Regions from separate parts of the Arthrobacter sp. NQ7 genome, predicted to be linked through region 2. Evidence: riboswitches for the same ligand, from Rfam matches in the RefSeq annotation. Region 2 holds a riboswitch; the other holds the start of a gene.

Region 1 (4,372 bases), on a different contig from region 2:
GTTGGATATTGTTTCCGCCGTGCCGACACCCAGCGCCAGGACCAGCAGGGCTGCCAGCAGCAGCGCGGGGCCGCCGTCGTGGTTCCCGAAGGCAACCATGCTGTAGCCCGCGGCGCTGAAAGCCAGGCCCGCCGCCACCACTGCCCCGGGACGCACCTTGCGGACCAGGGGAACCACGACCAAACCCGACACAACCGTGGCCGCCAGTGCCGGAATCATCGCGACGCCGGCGGCTGACGGGGTCATCCCTTCGAGGAGCTGGAGATGCTGGGCCAGGAACAGGATGAAGCCGTTGAAGGAGAACAGGGCGAGGATGTTGGCGCTGATGGCCATGCTGAACACGCTGTTCCCGAACAGCGACATGTCAAGCAGGGGGTGCTCCAGCCGGTGCTGGCGCCGGACGAATACGACGCCCATGGCCAGGCCGAAGAGGATGCTGCCCAGCCCGGCTGCGCCGGGACCCTCGGTGGCCAGCGCCTTGATGCCGTAAACCACCGGAACCATGACCAGCATGGAGAGCAGGATGCTGGGAATATCCACCTTTCCTGGTGCCGGGTCCTTCGATTCCGGAATAAGGGCCGGCCCACCCGCCAGCAGGGGAAGCATGAGGGGGACTGCCACCAGGAACACGGCACCCCACCAGAAGTGCTCCACCAGCCATCCGCCGAAGATCGGCCCCAGGGCCGCGCCGCCCGAGAATCCCGCGGCCCAGATGGCCACCGCAAGCCGGCGGCGGTTGGGCTGGGGAAAAATATTCCGGATCAGCGACAGCGTGGACGGCATCAGAATGGCGCCAAAGAATCCCAGGGCTGCGCGGCCGGCAATCAGCCACTCAGGCGTGGGGGCGAAGGCCGTTGCGGCTGAGAGGGCTGCGAAGCCCAGGCTGCCAATGATCAACAGCCTCCGCCGCCCGATCCGGTCACCCAGGCTGCCCATGGATACCAGCAGCCCGGCCAGCACCAGCGGGTAGGCGTCGACGATCCACAGCAGCTGCACGCCGGACGGATCCAGGGCGCGGGCAATGGCCGGGAGGGCAAAGGTCAGGGCCGTATTGTCCACTGCCACCAGCAGTACCGGAAACATCAGCAGCGCCAGGGCGGCCCAATCACGCCGGCCGGAGAGGGCCGGGCTGGTCTCCAACGGGGTGGGTGCGGTCGTCGTCATGAAATAACTATACCGTCCAGACGGTATAGTTTGAAAGCGCCGGCATTCCGCTTTCCTGCCGGATGCCGGGCATGATGGGAAGCATGCCCCGAAAGCCTGTAGCCCGTGACGCGGTCCTTGATGCCTTCGAGTCCCTGCTGATCGAAGTGGGGGAGCGCGCGGCCACCCTCGATGCCGTGGCGCGAAAGGCCGGCGTGTCGAAGGGCGGCCTCCTGTACCACTTTCCGAACAAGGAAGCCCTTATCGCCGTGCTGCTCGACCGGCTGGAAGGGCTGGCCAAGGCCGACGCCGATGCCATGGCCTCGGCCAGCGAGGGCGCCGCGGCATACTTCATCCGTTCTTCCGTCTGGGCCGACACTCCCCTGGACCGCGCCATCGTGGCCGCCACCAGGCTTGCCGAAGTGGCGCACGAAGAGACCCGCCGCCGTTTCGCAGCCATCCAGCAGCGCTGGCTGGACGAAATCGCGGCCGACGTGGGGCCGGGGCTGGCCAAGGCCGTGCTGTACATGGGTGACGGGCTGTATTTCAACGCCATGCTGTCCGTGGCGCCCGCGCCGGAGGGCGGAGGGGCGGCCGACGTTGAGGAACTGCTGGCCGCGCTGGAACGGCTTCGCAGGTAGGTTTCGGCATTTGCCGGGAGGGGCCGCCCCGTAGGACAATGGAGAGTTGTGAGGGCTGTCACCGGCCGTCATGAAACCCACAACTTAATAGCCTTTGATCTGCGGCGGGAGAGTTCTGCCGGAAGTACAGGCAGGCGCCGTAGGAGCAAATCCTCCCCAGGAATCTCGCAGGCCCCTGTACCGCCGCGGCGAGGCGCCTCTGGAAAGCAGCAGGCAGTCATCCTTCCCCCTGGGAGGGGCCAAAGGCTGTTGTGCTCACCGACGGTGCAAGCGGGTCCTGCCCAGGCAGGGGACGCGGAAACTCTCAGGTCCAATACAGAGCGGGGAGGAACCCGAATAGCTGTGGCGTACCCTGCGCCGCCTGAGTAAATGGAGTTCCTTGTGTCGGTTACCCCAGCCTCCACCACGTTCGTAGACCGCCATATCGGTGCGCGCCGCCAGGCCGACGTCGACACCATGCTCAAAGCCGTGGGCTACGACACGGTCGACAACCTGGTGGACACGGCGGTGCCCAAGGTCATCCGCCAGGAGACCGCCCTCCGCCTGCAGGACGCCCTCAGCGAGGTCGAAGTCCTCACCGAACTCCGTAAACTGGCGGCGAAAAACAAGACCGCCGTCCAGATGATCGGGCAGGGCTACTACGACACCGTGACTCCGCCGGTGATCCGCCGGAACATCCTGGAGTCCCCTGCCTGGTACACGGCCTACACGCCCTACCAGCCGGAAATCTCGCAGGGCCGCCTCGAGGCGCTGCTGAACTTCCAAACCATGGTGCAGGACCTTGTGGGACTGCCCATCGCCAACGCTTCCCTGCTGGATGAGGCCACCGCCGTGGCCGAGGCCGTGCTGCTGATGCGCCGCGCCAACAAGGACAAGAATGCCAAGGACGGCAAGACCGTCCTGGACAGCGACGTGCTGCCCCAGACCATCGCCATCGTCCAGGGCCGCGCCGAGGCGCTGGGCTTCGAGGTGGAGGTCGCCGACCTGTCCCAGGGACTTCCCGAGGGCGACATCAACGGCATCGTGCTGCAGCAGCCTGGCGCCTCCGGACGCGTCTGGGACCAGTCCGGCGTTATCGCCGCCGCCAAGGAGCGCGGCGCGCTGGTAACCGTTGCCGCCGACCTGCTGGCACTCACCCTGATCACGCCCCCGGGGGAGCAGGGCGCGGACATTGCCGTGGGCTCCGCCCAGCGCTTCGGTGTTCCCCTGTTCTTCGGCGGCCCGCACGCCGCCTACATGGCCGTCCGCAAGGGCTTGGAACGTTCGCTGCCCGGCCGCCTGGTGGGCGTGTCCAAGGACGACGCCGGCGTCCCCGCCTACCGCCTGGCGCTGCAGACCCGCGAGCAGCACATCCGCCGCGAAAAGGCCACGTCCAACATCTGCACCGCCCAGGCGCTCCTGGCCATCGTCGCCTCCATGTACGCGGTGTACCACGGCCCGGACGGGCTGAAGGCGATCGCCGGAACGGTGCACGGCCACGCGCGCACCCTGGCGGCCTCACTTGCCGCTGCCGGCGTCGAGGTCCTGCACCGGAGCTTCTTCGACACCCTGACCGTGCGCGTCCCCGGCCGCGCAGCAGCCCTCGTCGCCGACGCCGAGGCGCGGGGCATCAACCTGCGCCACATCGACGGCGACACGGTCGGCATCTCCCTGGATGAAACCACGACGGCGGCCGTCGTCGCCCAGGTTGCCGACATCTTCGGCGCCCAGGTCGCCGACGGGGACGGCTTTGCCCTCGAAGCCGCCGTTGAGCGTTCTTCCGACTACCTGCAGCACCCGGTGTTCAACACACACCGGTCAGAAACCCAGCTGCTGCGCTACATCCGCAAGCTCTCGGACCGGGACCTGGCGCTCGACCGCACCATGATACCGCTGGGCTCCTGCACCATGAAGCTGAACGCCACCGCCGAAATGGAAGCCATTTCCTGGCCGGAGTTCGCCTCCATCCACCCGTTCGCCCCGGACTCCCAAACCGAGGGCTGGCGCGAACTCATCTCGGGCCTGGAAGCGGACCTCGCGGAGATCACGGGCTACGACCAGGTGTCCATCCAGCCCAACGCCGGCTCCCAGGGCGAACTGGCCGGGCTGCTGGCGATCCGCGGCTACCACCACTCCCGCGGCGAGCAGCAGCGCAACATCTGCCTGATCCCGGCCTCGGCGCACGGCACCAACGCCGCCTCCGCCGTCTTGGCCGGCATGAAGGTCGTCGTCGTGGCCACCGCCGCGGACGGCACCATCGACCACGATGACCTGACGGCCAAGATCGAGGCCAACAAGGACGCCTTGTCCTGCATCATGATCACCTACCCCTCCACCCATGGGGTCTATGACGGCGATGTCCGGGACGTCTGCGACGCAGTCCACGCCGCAGGCGGCCAGGTGTACATCGACGGCGCGAACCTGAACGCCCTGGTGGGCCTGGCGCAGCCGGGCCAGTTCGGCGGCGACGTCTCGCACCTGAACCTGCACAAGACCTTCTGCATCCCGCACGGCGGCGGCGGACCCGGCGTCGGCCCGGTCGCTGCCAAGGCGCACCTGGCACCCTTCATGCCCGGCGACGCGAACAAGGCCGCGCACGAGGCAGGCCA
Region 2 (4,372 bases):
GACACCGTGGTCACCATTTCGAACGCCTTGCCAACGTCCTGGCCGGCGTACATGAGGACGACGCCGGAGAGCAGCAGGACGCAGGACAGGAACAGGGCGTTGCTGGGCACCTTCCTCGTGGACAGGCGGCTGAAGATGCCGGGCGCGTCGCCCTCCTGGGCAAGGCCGAAGACCATGCGGGAGGTGGAGTAGATGCCGGAGTTGGCCGAGGACATGGCCGAGGTGAGGACAACCAGGTTGACCACCGTGGCGGCGGCGCCCAGGCCGGCCAGGGAGAACATGCCGATGAACGGGCTGTGGCCTGCAGCGAACTGCGTCCACGGGGTGACGGCCATCAGGATGATCAGTGCGCCGACGTAGAAAAGCAGGACGCGGACCGGAATGGCGTTGATGGCCTTGGGCAGCGTGCGCTCCGGGTTCCTGGCCTCGGCGGCGGTGGTGCCCACCAGTTCGATGCCCACGAAGGCGAACACGGCGATCTGGAAGCCGGCCACAAAGCCCATGAATTCATTGGGGAAGAACCCGCCGTGGCTCCACAGGTTGGTGAAGCTGGCCGTACCGGCGTCGCTCTGGAAGCCGGTGAAGATCATGAAGAGGCCCACGATGATCAGCGCCGCGATGGCGACGATCTTGATGAGGGCGAACCAGAACTCGGTCTCGCCGAAGGCCTTGACGGTGGCGAGGTTCAGCAGCAGCAGGATGGCCACGGTGGCCAGGCCCGGAATCCACAGCGGCAGGGCCGGCCAGAGTTCCTTGGAATAGCCCGCGATGGCGATCACGTCGGCGATTCCAGTGATGACCCAGCAGAACCAGTACGTCCAGCCGGTGAAGAAACCCGCCCACGGTCCCAGGAGGTCGGCGGCGAAGTCACTGAAGGACTTGTAGTTCAGGTTGCTCAGCAGCAGTTCGCCCATGGCCCGCATGACGAAGAAGAGCATGAAGCCGATGATCATGTACACGAAGATCACGGAGGGCCCCGCAGCGGAGATGGTCTTGCCGGAGCCCATGAAGAGGCCGGTGCCAATCGCCCCGCCAATGGCGATGAGCTGGATGTGCCGGTTGGTGAGCTGCCGTTCCAGGTGCGGGGGTTCGCTGCGGACCGCCGTGGCCGCACCGGGGTTGCGTGCTGGTTCGCCGTTGAACCGTGCTGGTTCGCCGGACGTGGGGGGATGAATCGCCATGAGGAACTCCATCGGTAAAGCGGCATTTGGGTACCGCAAAGATTGGGTTCCTCCCCGCTCTGTTGTGGACCTGAGAGTTTCCGCGTGGCCTGCTCTTGGCAGGCGGCCGCTTGCACCGTCGGTGAGCCAGGGCATGCCTGGCCGCTTTCCAGAGTTGCCTGTCCGCGGCGGTACGTGGGCCTGAGAGTTTCCTGGGGAGGGTTTGCTCCTACGGCGCCTGCTGGATGTACCCGGCAGGCTCTCCCGCCGCAGGTCAAAGGCGTATTCAGTTGGATACCGCTGCCTTTTCTGGACTGCGGTCTTCGTGCGATGGGACCGGCGCCGGCAGTCGGCCGCTCCTGATACGCTGAGCCAGCCGGCGCGGCGCCAATCCCGGGGTTCAGTGTGGTGTCCGTCACGATGGAATGTCAAACTCTTTTCGACATAACCGTTGGCCGCGCTCCTTCGGCTGCGGACGGGGCCGACGCCGCGGGCGCCGACTTGCCATAATCAGCTATTCCCGATACCTTGTGAGCCGAATCACCCACATTTGAATAAGCCTTTCGAGCTGTGACGGGAGAGTTCTCCCGGCATCCACCGGGCAGGCGCCGTAGGAGCAAATCCTCCCCAGGAATCTCTCAGGCCCACGTACCGTCATGGCGAGGCGACTCTGGAAAGCAACCGGGCTTCAATCCGGTTCACCGACGGTGCAAGCGGCCGCCTGCCAAGAGCAGGCCACGCGGAATCTCTCAGGTCCAATACAGAGCGGGGAGGAACCCATCCCATGCCGTGCCACCCCAGGCCGGCCAGACCTGGAGTTCCTCTTGACGATTCAATCGCTTCCAACATCGTTTGTTGACCGCCATATCGGCGCGCGCCGCCAGGCCGACGTCGACACCATGCTCAAAGCCGTGGGCTATGACAGCGTGGACGGCCTCGTTGACGTTGCCGTCCCCGCCTCCATCCGCCAGGAATCTGCCCTCTGCCTGCAGGACGCCCTCAGCGAGGTGGAAGTCCTCGCGGAGCTGCGCCGAATCGCCGGCCGGAACAAGACCGCCGTCCAGATGATCGGCCAGGGCTACTACGACACCGTCACTCCCCCGGTGATCCGCCGCAACATCCTGGAATCCCCCGCCTGGTACACGGCCTACACGCCCTACCAGCCGGAAATCTCACAGGGCCGGCTGGAAGCGCTGCTGAACTTCCAGACCATGGTCCAGGACCTGACGGCCCTCCCCGTCGCCAACGCCTCGCTGCTGGATGAGGCCACCGCCGTGGCTGAGTCCGTGCTGCTGATGCGCCGCGCCAACAAGGACAAGAATGCCAAGGACGGCAAGACGGTGATCGACGCCGACTGCCTCCCGCAGACCATCGCCATCGTCCAGGGCCGCGCCGAGGCGCTGGGCTTCGAGGTTGAGGTGGCTGACCTGTCCCAGGGACTTCCCGAAGGTGCCATCAACGGCATCGTGCTGCAGCAGCCGGGGGTTTCCGGCCGGGTTTGGGACCAGTCCGGCGTCATCGCCGATGCCAAAGAGCGCGGCGCGCTGGTCACCGTTGCCGCCGACCTGCTGGCACTCACCCTGATCACGCCCCCGGGCGAGCAGGGCGCGGACATCGCCGTCGGCTCCACCCAGCGTTTTGGCGTGCCGTTGTTCTTTGGGGGGCCGCACGCCGCCTACATGGCCGTCCAGAAGGGGATGGAACGCACCCTGCCCGGCAGGATCGTCGGAGTCTCCAAGGACAACGCCGGCACGCCTGCCTACCGCCTGGCGCTGCAGACCCGCGAGCAGCACATCCGCCGGGAGAAGGCCACGTCCAACATCTGCACCGCGCAGGCACTCCTGGCCATCGTGTCCTCCTTCTACGCCGTCTACCACGGCCCGGACGGGCTGAAGGCGATCGCCGAGACCGTCCACCACAAAGCCAGGGTGCTGGCAACAGCGCTTACGTCCATGGGCCGGGAGCTGGTCAGCGACTCCTTCTTCGATACCCTCACGGTCCGCGTGCCGGGCAAGGCCGCCAAGGTGATCACGGCAGCCGAGGCCCGCGGCATCAACCTGCGTTTCATCGATCAGGACACCGTTGGCGTTTCCATTGATGAGACGACGACGGCGGCAACACTGTCCGCCGTCGCCGTCGCCTTTGGTGCCGGTCCGGTGGGCGACGCCGAGGGGTTCGAACTGCCCGGGGCCGTGCTCCGCACGTCCGCGTACCTGCAGCATCCGGTGTTCACCACGCACCGGTCCGAAACGCAGCTGCTGCGCTACATCCGCAAGCTCTCGGACCGGGACCTGGCGCTTGACCGCACCATGATCCCGCTGGGCTCCTGCACCATGAAGCTGAATGCCACAGCCGAAATGGAAGCCATCTCCTGGCCCGAGTTCGCCTCCATCCACCCGTTCGCCCCGGACTCCCAAACCGAGGGCTGGCGCGAACTCATCTCAGGCCTGGAAGCGGACCTCGCGGAGATCACGGGCTACGACCAGGTGTCCATCCAGCCCAACGCCGGCTCCCAGGGCGAGCTCGCCGGGCTGCTGGCGATCCGCGGCTACCACCACTCCCGCGGCGAGCAGCAGCGCAACATCTGCCTGATCCCGGCGTCCGCGCACGGCACCAACGCCGCCTCGGCCGTCCTGGCCGGCATGAAGGTCGTCGTCGTGGCCACCGCCGCGGACGGCACCATCGACCACGATGACCTGACGGCGAAGATCGAGGCCAACAAGGACGTTCTCTCGGCCATCATGATCACCTACCCCTCCACGCACGGTGTGTACGATTCCGACGTGCGCGAGGTCTGCGATGCGGTGCACGCTGCAGGTGGCCAGGTGTATGTGGACGGCGCGAACCTGAACGCGCTGGTGGGCCTGGCGCAGCCGGGTAAGTTCGGCGGCGATGTCTCGCACTTGAACCTGCACAAGACCTTCTGCATCCCGCACGGCGGCGGCGGTCCGGGCGTCGGCCCGGTCGCTGCCAAGGCGCACCTGGCACCGTTCATGCCCGGCGACGCGAACAAGGCCGCGCACGAGGCAGGCCACGGCGTGGCCATTTCGGCCTCCCGCTTCGGCTCCGCCGGGGTGCTGCCGATTTCGTGGGCCTACGTGAAGCTGATGGGCGGCGAGGGCCTGACCGAGGCCACCAAGTCCGCGCTGCTCGCCGCGAACTACGTCGCGTCCCGCCTGAACGAATACTTCCCGGTCCTGTACACCGGCGAG

Evidence for each region. Region 2 has a riboswitch for glycine ahead of gcvP (aminomethyl-transferring glycine dehydrogenase). Riboswitches for the same ligand answer to the same signal wherever they lie in the genome.
Region 1: it holds a riboswitch for glycine, as region 2 does, so the genes downstream of both, gcvP (aminomethyl-transferring glycine dehydrogenase) here and gcvP (aminomethyl-transferring glycine dehydrogenase) in region 2, are expected to answer to the same signal.

Annotation. Positions count from the first base shown of each region.
Region 1 covers NZ_JARFXU020000032.1:29,472-33,843, forward strand. Annotated here, with positions in the region: gene PUN71_RS21280 (MFS transporter) at 1-1,164, opposite strand, end outside; gene PUN71_RS21285 (TetR/AcrR family transcriptional regulator) at 1,248-1,784, shown strand; glycine riboswitch at 1,880-1,977, shown strand; gene gcvP (aminomethyl-transferring glycine dehydrogenase) at 2,166-4,372, shown strand, end outside.
Region 2 covers NZ_JARFXU020000041.1:3,843-8,214, reverse strand. Annotated here, with positions in the region: gene cycA (D-serine/D-alanine/glycine transporter) at 1-1,181, opposite strand, end outside; glycine riboswitch at 1,231-1,339, opposite strand; glycine riboswitch at 1,340-1,437, opposite strand; glycine riboswitch at 1,725-1,824, shown strand; gene gcvP (aminomethyl-transferring glycine dehydrogenase) at 1,973-4,372, shown strand, end outside.